DNA from 2 places in the Siccibacter colletis genome. Region 1 is predicted to be linked to the other one. Evidence: predicted binding sites of a transcription regulator. Region 1 holds the regulator's gene; the other holds the start of a gene.
The links. Region 1 encodes CRP, which controls carbon source genes, mostly activating them, when cyclic AMP is high. Its sites were predicted from a motif close to ATGTGANNNNNNTCACAT; they were not measured.
Positions count from the first base shown of each region.

Region 2: the regulator CRP is predicted to act here: its motif matches at 2,155-2,172, upstream of pth (aminoacyl-tRNA hydrolase).

Region 1 is NZ_CP074352.1:329,071-333,283, forward strand. It holds gene KFZ77_RS01540 (YccS/YhfK family putative transporter) at 1-1,172, opposite strand, end outside; gene crp (cAMP-activated global transcriptional regulator CRP) at 1,233-1,865, opposite strand; gene KFZ77_RS01550 (OsmC family protein) at 2,171-2,575, shown strand; gene KFZ77_RS01555 (phosphoribulokinase) at 2,621-3,490, opposite strand; gene KFZ77_RS01560 (YheU family protein) at 3,556-3,774, opposite strand; gene KFZ77_RS01565 (hydrolase) at 3,771-4,213, opposite strand, start outside.
Region 2 is NZ_CP074352.1:2,284,336-2,288,548, forward strand. It holds gene dauA (C4-dicarboxylic acid transporter DauA) at 1-1,666, shown strand, start outside; gene ychH (stress-induced protein YchH) at 1,801-2,073, opposite strand; gene pth (aminoacyl-tRNA hydrolase) at 2,345-2,929, shown strand; gene ychF (redox-regulated ATPase YchF) at 3,066-4,157, shown strand.

The DNA of each region.
Region 1 (4,213 bases):
CAGTACGGTTTCGGCAGATGAAACGCGTTGCCCACCAGGCTGGCGATGCTCAGCATCACGGCGATACGCGCGGCGTTGCGCAGGGCCGCAGATTTAAAAGAGAGGTAACTTTTTAACGCCGGGAACAGCGGCAGGCGGCGCTGCCGGTCCTCCATCATGTCGCGCACGTACAGAGGGCGCTGGGTGCGCAGCACGCGGGCGATGCGGCTGAAGTGATAATCAAAAAATTGCCCGACCGGGTTATCGGGATGCTGACGGGCGATCTTTTCCAGCGCTTCGCTCTGCTTATCCATCGAAAAACGCGTCGGATAGCGGTGATAGAGAATATCGTCGGCAAGCGTGCGCAGCCGGCCGGCGACAGTTTGCGCTGTCCAGCGAATGACTTTTTCGGCGTGGGTCTGCTTCACCAGCTTTTGTACCTCTTCCGGCTGGTGCAGGCTGACCGAGATATGCTCCTGCAGGTCGAGCGCAATCTGGAACGCGCGCAGCAGGCGCCGGTAATCATTCTGGCGGTTGGCGGCCAGCATGTGCAGCTGCTGATAACACTGGCTGATGAGATCCACCACCTTCTGCTGATGTGCCAGCAATGGCGGTAGCGCGGTATCCGGGTCGGTATGCCGGGTAAGCATGCTGTATTTCGCTTCACAGTAGCTCGCCAGTTCGCGATAGAGCAGACTGAGTGTCTCCCGCAGCGGCTGTTCACGCCACAGCCAGAACCAGAACCAGTTGAACGCGCCGTACCACAGCGTGCCGAGGGTGTAGATGAGCATTGGTTGCCAGACCGGCATGTTGCCGGCGAGGCTTAGGGTAAAGATCGCGGCGATAAGCGAGGCCGGGAGCAGGCGCGCATGCAGGCTGCTGATCTCCGCCGTCACGCCAAGCACCAGCGCCATGACGCTCAGAATAATCGGCAGAGGAAGTTGCTGATAAAGCAGAAGCTGGACTGCGAGACTACTGAGGGCAAACAGCGAGCCGCCGATAAACAGGCGTTTGAAGAAGCGTTTATGAGGTGTATCCAGCCCGGCAATATTGCAGCAGGCAGGCACCAGCGAGAAGAGCAAGCCCTGTTGCAGATGGCCCAGTATCAGGCCCACCGCCACGGGAATACAGAGCACCAGCGTTTGTCGGAGTGCGTAGTTAACTTCGGGGTGGTAAATCAGCCTGCGCCACATAGCCAACGAGCAGAGACAACAACGGCGTGCTACTCGCGTAACACGCCGTTGCGAAGCGGCTTAACGGGTTCCGTAAACCACGATGGTTTTACCGTGTGCGGAGATCAGGTTCTGATCTTCCAGCATTTTCAGAATACGGCCTACGGTTTCGCGGGAGCAGCCCACGATCTGGCCAATTTCCTGACGGGTAATTTTGATCTGCATTCCGTCCGGGTGGGTCATCGCGTCAGGCTGCTTTGCAAGGTTCAGCAGGGTCTGGGCGATACGGCCGGTTACGTCGAGGAAGGCGAGGTTGCCCACTTTCTCGGAGGTGACCTGCAAGCGACGCGCCATCTGCGAGGAGAGGCGCATCAGGATGTCCGGGTTCACCTGGATCAGCTGACGGAATTTTTTATAGGAGATCTCAGCGACTTCACAGGCGGTTTTCGCGCGAACCCAGGCGCTACGCTCCTGGCCCTCTTCAAACAGGCCAAGCTCGCCAATAAAGTCACCCTGATTCAGATAGGACAGGATCATCTCCTTGCCTTCTTCATCTTTGATCAGCACTGCCACTGAGCCTTTAACGATGTAGTACAACGTTTCCGCTTTTTCACCCTGGTGAATCAGCGTGCTCTTAGATGGGTACTTATGAATGTGGCAATGAGACAAGAACCATTCAAGAGTCGGGTCTGTTTGCGGTTTGCCAAGCACCATGCGCTGTTATCCTCTGTTATAAACTGGCTCCAGAGTCCGGGTTATGCCCCTGCTCTGGGGTTGCTGTCATATATTCCCGCATCCCGGGAAGTGGCGCTCGTCAGATTTCGTCGCCTTTAATGAGTAAAATCCGCCGCATACATGCATAACATCAATGTTACATGATTACAGCCAGACTGTTTTAGCATAGCTTTTCATGAGTGTCTTGTATTGTCTCGTTTCAGCTTGACGCAGGTCGCCTTTCGTTGCCTGTTTTGCGGGCGACGAGTAATCTGTCGTCAAATCAGCAAGTCAGGAGAAGGCAAATGCAGGCACGTGTTAAATGGGTGGAAGGCCTGACCTTCCTGGGTGAATCTGCCTCCGGGCATCAGGTGCTGATGGACGGCAACTCCGGCGATAAAGCGCCAAGCCCGATGGAGATGGTACTGATGGCCGCAGGTGGTTGTAGCGCGATTGACGTAGTGTCGATTCTGCAGAAGGGGCGTCACGACGTGACCAACTGCGAGGTGAAGCTTACCTCCGAACGCCGGGAAGAGGCGCCGCGCCTGTTCACGCACATTAATCTGCACTTTATCGTTACCGGTAAAGCGCTCAAAGACGCGGCGGTAGAGCGGGCGGTGTCGCTCTCGGCAGAGAAATACTGCTCGGTGGCGTTGATGCTGGAGAAAGCGGTGAACATCACCCACTCGTATGAGGTGATTGAAGCCTGACGGCAGGGCGGCGCTGACAGGCTTCATGCAGTCAGCGCCGCACCGTTATTCGATTTTTTTCCCTTCCATCAACCGCTGCACCAGCGGCATCATAATCAGCTCCATCGCCAGCCCCATCTTGCCGCCCGGCACCACTAACGTATTCATGTGAGAAATAAATGAACCCTGCAGCATGGCCAGCAGCCAGGGGTAATCGATGCCCTCCAGATTGCGGAAGTGGATCACCACCAGACTCTCGTCCAGCGACGGGATAGTTTTCGCTGCGAATGGGTTGGAGGTATCCACCGTCGGCACGCGCTGGAAGTTGATATGGGTGCGCGAGAACTGCGGGGTGATGAAGTTGATGTAATCCTCCATCGAACGCACCACGGAGTCCATTACCGCCTCGCGCGAGTGACCGCGCTCGCTGGTATCACGCACCAGCTTCTGGATCCATTCAAGGTTAACGATGGGCACCACGCCCACCAGCAGATCAACATGCTGCGCCACGTCGTGCTGCGGCGTGACCACACCGCCGTGCAGCCCTTCGTAGAACAGCACGTCCGTTGGCTCCGGGAGCGGCTGCCACGGCGTGAAGGTGCCGGGAACCTGATTCCACGGCACTGCTTCATCGTAAGTATGAAGGTATTTACGCGACTGGCCGCTGCCGCTGCGCCCGTATTCGCTGAATGTCTCTTCCAGCAGGCCGAAGTCGTTAGCTTCCGGGCCGAAGTAGCTGATGTGGCGACCGAGATCGCGCGCTTTGCGGATCGCCATGTCCATTTCAGGCCGGGTGTAGCGATGGAAGCTGTCGCCCTCGATTTCGGCGGCGTGCAGATTGAGCTGGGTGAAAATCTTACGGAAGGCGAGGCTGGTGGTGGTGGTACCGGCTCCGCTGGAGCCGGTCACGGCAATAATCGGGTGCCTGGCTGACATAGGAAACTACTCCCTTGATGGGTACGCGACGTCACTGCACAGGCGGGAACAGGTTCTGAACGTCGTCAGCCGTGGAACTGACCGCGCGGCATAATGTTAATGGTTTCATGCAGTTCAGACCAGACCAGTACCGCTTCGCCCGTTTGCAGTTGACGTTTTACGTCCGAGACTTTTTGTTCGAGGCTGCGTTCATGTTCACCATAATCGGTGCCTTCGCGCAACACAAAAGATTCGAGCAGGTTATCGAGCGTGTCGGGATCGAGTTCTTTCCAGGGAATAATCATCGCACATCCAGATAGTGAGTCAGCCAGTCAGGCACACGCTGTTCAAGCCACATCTGCGGGCGGCGCAGCGTACCGCTTACGAAACCCACATGCCCGCCATGGTCGGTCAACTGGTATTCAATCGACGGCGGCAGCAGCGTCGGGTCGGGTATCACGTGATGATCCATAAAGGGATCATCTTTAGCATGGATGATAAGCATCGGTTTTGCGACATTGGGCAGCATCGGCATGGCGCTGCACTGGCGGTAGTAGTCCAGCGCGTCTGCAAAACCGTGGATTTTCGAGGTGATAAGATCGTCGAAGTCGCGCAAGCCGCGGATCTGCTTCAGCTGCTTGATACTGACCGGTAACGTGCCGGGATAGGCGTGCAGCTTGCGCGCCGCGTTGGCTTTCAGCAGGTTGAGCAGATAACGCTGGTAGAAACGACTGAAGCCTTTTT
Region 2 (4,213 bases), 2.0 Mb from region 1:
TTTTTCCCAGGTTTTGCCTTTTCGCGCCCTCGTTGACGCCTGCTGGCGTGAAAAATATACCCTCTCACGCTTAAGCCGCGATGCCGTTGCCGGGATCACCGTCGGGATTATTGCCATTCCGCTGGCGATGGCACTGGCGATTGCCAGCGGAGTTCCGCCCCAGTACGGCCTCTATACCGCCGCCGTGGCCGGGATCGCGATCGCCCTGAGCGGCGGCTCGCGTTACAGCGTCTCCGGTCCCACCGCCGCGTTTGTGGTGATCCTCTATCCGGTTTCCCAGCAGTTCGGCCTGGCGGGCTTGCTGGTGGCAACGCTGATGTCCGGGGTATTTCTGGTACTGTTCGGCCTCGCCCGCTTCGGACGCCTTATTGAGTACATTCCGCTGCCGGTGACGCTGGGCTTCACTTCCGGTATCGGCATTACCATCGCCACCATGCAGATCAAAGATTTCTTCGGGCTGGAGCTGGCGCAGGTGCCGGAGCACTACCTGCCGAAAGTCGCCGCGCTTATCGGCGCGCTGCCTTCTGCGCACATCGGCGATGCGCTGATCGGCATTACCACGCTGGCGGTGCTGGTGTTATGGCCACGTCTCGGTATTCGGCTCCCGGGCCACCTTCCGGCGCTGCTGCTCGGCTGCGGCGTAATGGGGCTGGTGATGCTGTGCGGCGGTGACGTCGCCACCATCGGTTCGCGCTTTCACTATCTGCTGGCGGATGGCAGCCAGGGGAACGGTATTCCTCAACTGCTGCCGCAGTTTGCTCTGCCGTGGGATCTGCCCGGCGCGGCATTCGCCCTGAGCTGGGACAGCCTGAGCGCCCTGCTGCCGGCGGCGTTTTCCATGGCGATGCTCGGGGCCATCGAGTCGCTGCTCTGTGCCGTGGTGCTGGATGGTATGACCGGGACGCGCCATAACGCCAACAGCGAGCTGCTGGGCCAGGGGCTGGGTAATCTCATCGCTCCGTTCTTTGGCGGCATTACGGCCACCGCGGCGATCGCCCGTTCCGCCGCCAACGTGCGTGCCGGAGCCACATCGCCGGTTTCTGCGGTGATCCACGCCCTGCTGGTGCTGCTGGCCCTGCTGGCTCTCGCCCCGCTGCTGTCATGGCTGCCGCTCTCGGCGATGGCGGCCCTGCTGCTGGTGGTGGCATGGAATATGAGCGAAGCGCACAAAGTGGTCGACCTGCTGCGCCGCGCGCCAAAAGACGACATCATCGTAATGCTGATCTGCATGTCGCTGACGGTGCTGTTCGATATGGTGATTGCCATCAGCGTCGGGATTGTGCTGGCCTCGCTGTTGTTTATGCGCCGGATTGCCCGTATGACCACGCTGGTTGCCCTGCCGGTGACCCATAACGAAGATGTAGCGGTGATGCGCGTCACCGGGCCGCTGTTCTTTGCCGCCGCCGAGCGTATTTTCAGCGAGGTGCTGGCGATGGCGCAGACCACGCGCACCATCGTGCTGGTGTGGGATACGGTTCCGGTGCTGGATGCGGGCGGGCTGGACGCCTTCACCCGCACGATCGATAAACTGCCCCCAGGATGCGAGCTGCGCATCTGCGCCGTGCCGTTCCAGCCGCTGCGCACGCTCGCACGCGCCGGTATCAAGCCCCTGCCAGGGCGTCTCACCTTCTGTCCTGATATCGACAGCGCCCTCAAAGGCTACTAGTTGCGAGATGCAGGCCCTTGCGCCTGCATCTTGTCCCACCCTTACTGACCGCGTGAAACCTGACGTAGCGTCAGGGTCAAGTACAGGATAAAAAAACGGCCCCCGTTCGGGAGCCGTCATTTGCGTTTTTGCCGTTAGCTATGATGCTGATTGCGGCGGCAGCGTTTATCATAGTGGCGTACCCACCAGTAGCGGTCGCATACCTGCTCATGTCCCCCCACGCGCGCACCGGCCAGCCATAACACGGCCCCGACGAAGATGCTTAATACCGCACCGTGGGCGAAATACTGCGGAAGATCGAGCTGCGGCAGCTGGTTGAGGATGGAATACCCGACCCCCACCACCATTACAAACAGCCCTAACCCCATGAGAAAGTTACCGAGCAACGAAGCGTTTTTGCGTTTCATCTGTTACCTCCGGATCTTTCATACGATGGAGAACGTCCCCATTTCCTGAGGTTAAGTATAGTCCTGGCTTATGGATACCCGGTGCGGGGTCGATCACATTTCCACATCCCGCATCGACAAAAATTTACAAATAAGCTGATGATAAAGCTTGGATTTCGAATGATTGAGGTTCTGAACTATTCACTTTCCGGCCAAAATTCGCAGTGCGCTTTGTCATCTGCCGGGGGGCAACGTACACTACGCGGCAAAATGAGTGATTCGGGAAGTCGTGATGACAATTAAACTGATTGTGGGCCTCGCCAATCCGGGGGCGGAATATGCTGCTACCCGCCACAATGCGGGTGCCTGGTATGTGGATCTGCTGGCTGACCGCCAGCGCGCGCCGCTCAAAGAGGAAGCGAAATTTTTTGGCTATACCTCGCGCCTTACGCTGGCAGGCAACGACGTGCGGCTGCTGGTTCCCACCACCTTTATGAACCTGAGCGGTAAAGCCGTGGCGGCGATGGCGACCTTCTATCGCATCGCGCCCGATGAGATCCTGGTGGCGCACGATGAGCTGGATCTCCCGCCGGGGGTGGCGAAATTTAAACTCGGCGGCGGCCACGGCGGCCATAATGGTCTGAAGGACATTATCAGCAAGCTGGGCAATAACCCTAACTTTCACCGTCTGCGGCTCGGGATCGGACATCCGGGCGATAAAAACAAAGTTGTTGGTTTTGTACTGGGCAAACCGCCCACGTCTGAGCAGAAGCTGATTGACGATGCGGTAGACGAAGCGGTGCGCTGCACCGAACTGTGGCTGAGCGACGGGCTCACCAAAGCCACTAACCGTCTGCACGCGTTCAAAGCGCAGTAAGCGACTTTTTCGCTGCGCAGCCGGGATTTACGCCCGCCGCGAACCACTTGCGTGTATAATAGCGGGCAAAATCGTATTAACGTCGATGAGTTAATACTAACTCTTTGATTAACAAGTTATTAAGGTGATGTAAACCATGGGATTTAAATGCGGTATCGTTGGCTTACCTAACGTGGGTAAATCCACGCTGTTCAATGCGCTGACCAAAGCGGGTATTGAAGCGGCGAACTTCCCGTTCTGTACCATTGAACCGAACACCGGCGTGGTGCCGATGCCGGACCCGCGTCTGGATAAGCTGGCGGAAATCGTTAAACCGCAGCGTATTCTGCCGACCACCATGGAGTTCGTGGACATCGCAGGCCTGGTTAAGGGCGCGTCCAAAGGTGAAGGTCTGGGCAACCAGTTCCTGACCAACATCCGCGAAACCGAAGCTATCGGCCACGTGGTGCGCTGCTTTGAGAACGACAACATCATCCACGTGAATAACAAAGTCGATCCGGCTGAAGATATTGACGTCATCAATACCGAGCTGGCGCTTTCCGACCTTGATACCTGCGAGCGCGCTATTCACCGCGTGCAGAAGAAAGCCAAAGGCGGCGACAAAGACGCGAAAGCTGAACTGGCCGCGCTGGAAAAATGCCTGCCGCACCTGGAAAACGCCGGTATGCTGCGCTCTCTGCCGCTGACGGACGAAGACAAAGCGGCGATCCGCTACCTGAGCTTCCTGACCCTGAAGCCGACCATGTACATCGCTAACGTCAACGAAGACGGTTTCGAAAACAACCCGTATCTGGATCAGGTTCGTGAGATCGCGGCTAAAGAAGGTTCCGTGGTGGTTGCCGTCTGCGCCGCCGTGGAGTCTGACATCGCCGAGCTGGACGATGCCGATCGTGACGAATTCATGGCCGAGCTGGGGCTGGAAGAGCCGGGCCTGAATCGCGTCATCCGCGCCGGTTACGAGCTGCTGAACCTGCAGACCTACTTCACCGCTGGCGTGAAAGAAGTCCGCGCCTGGACGATCCCGGTTGGCGCGACTGCCCCGCAGGCGGCCGGTAAGATCCACACCGATTTCGAGAAAGGCTTTATCCGCGCCCAGACCATCGCCTATGAAGACTTCATCACCTACAAAGGCGAACAAGGCGCGAAAGAAGCCGGCAAGATGCGCGCTGAAGGTAAAGACTACATCGTAAAAGATGGCGACGTGATGAACTTCCTGTTTAACGTCTGATTACTTACCAACGATGACGACAATCCACGCTCCGGCGTGGATTTTTTTTGCTGCTT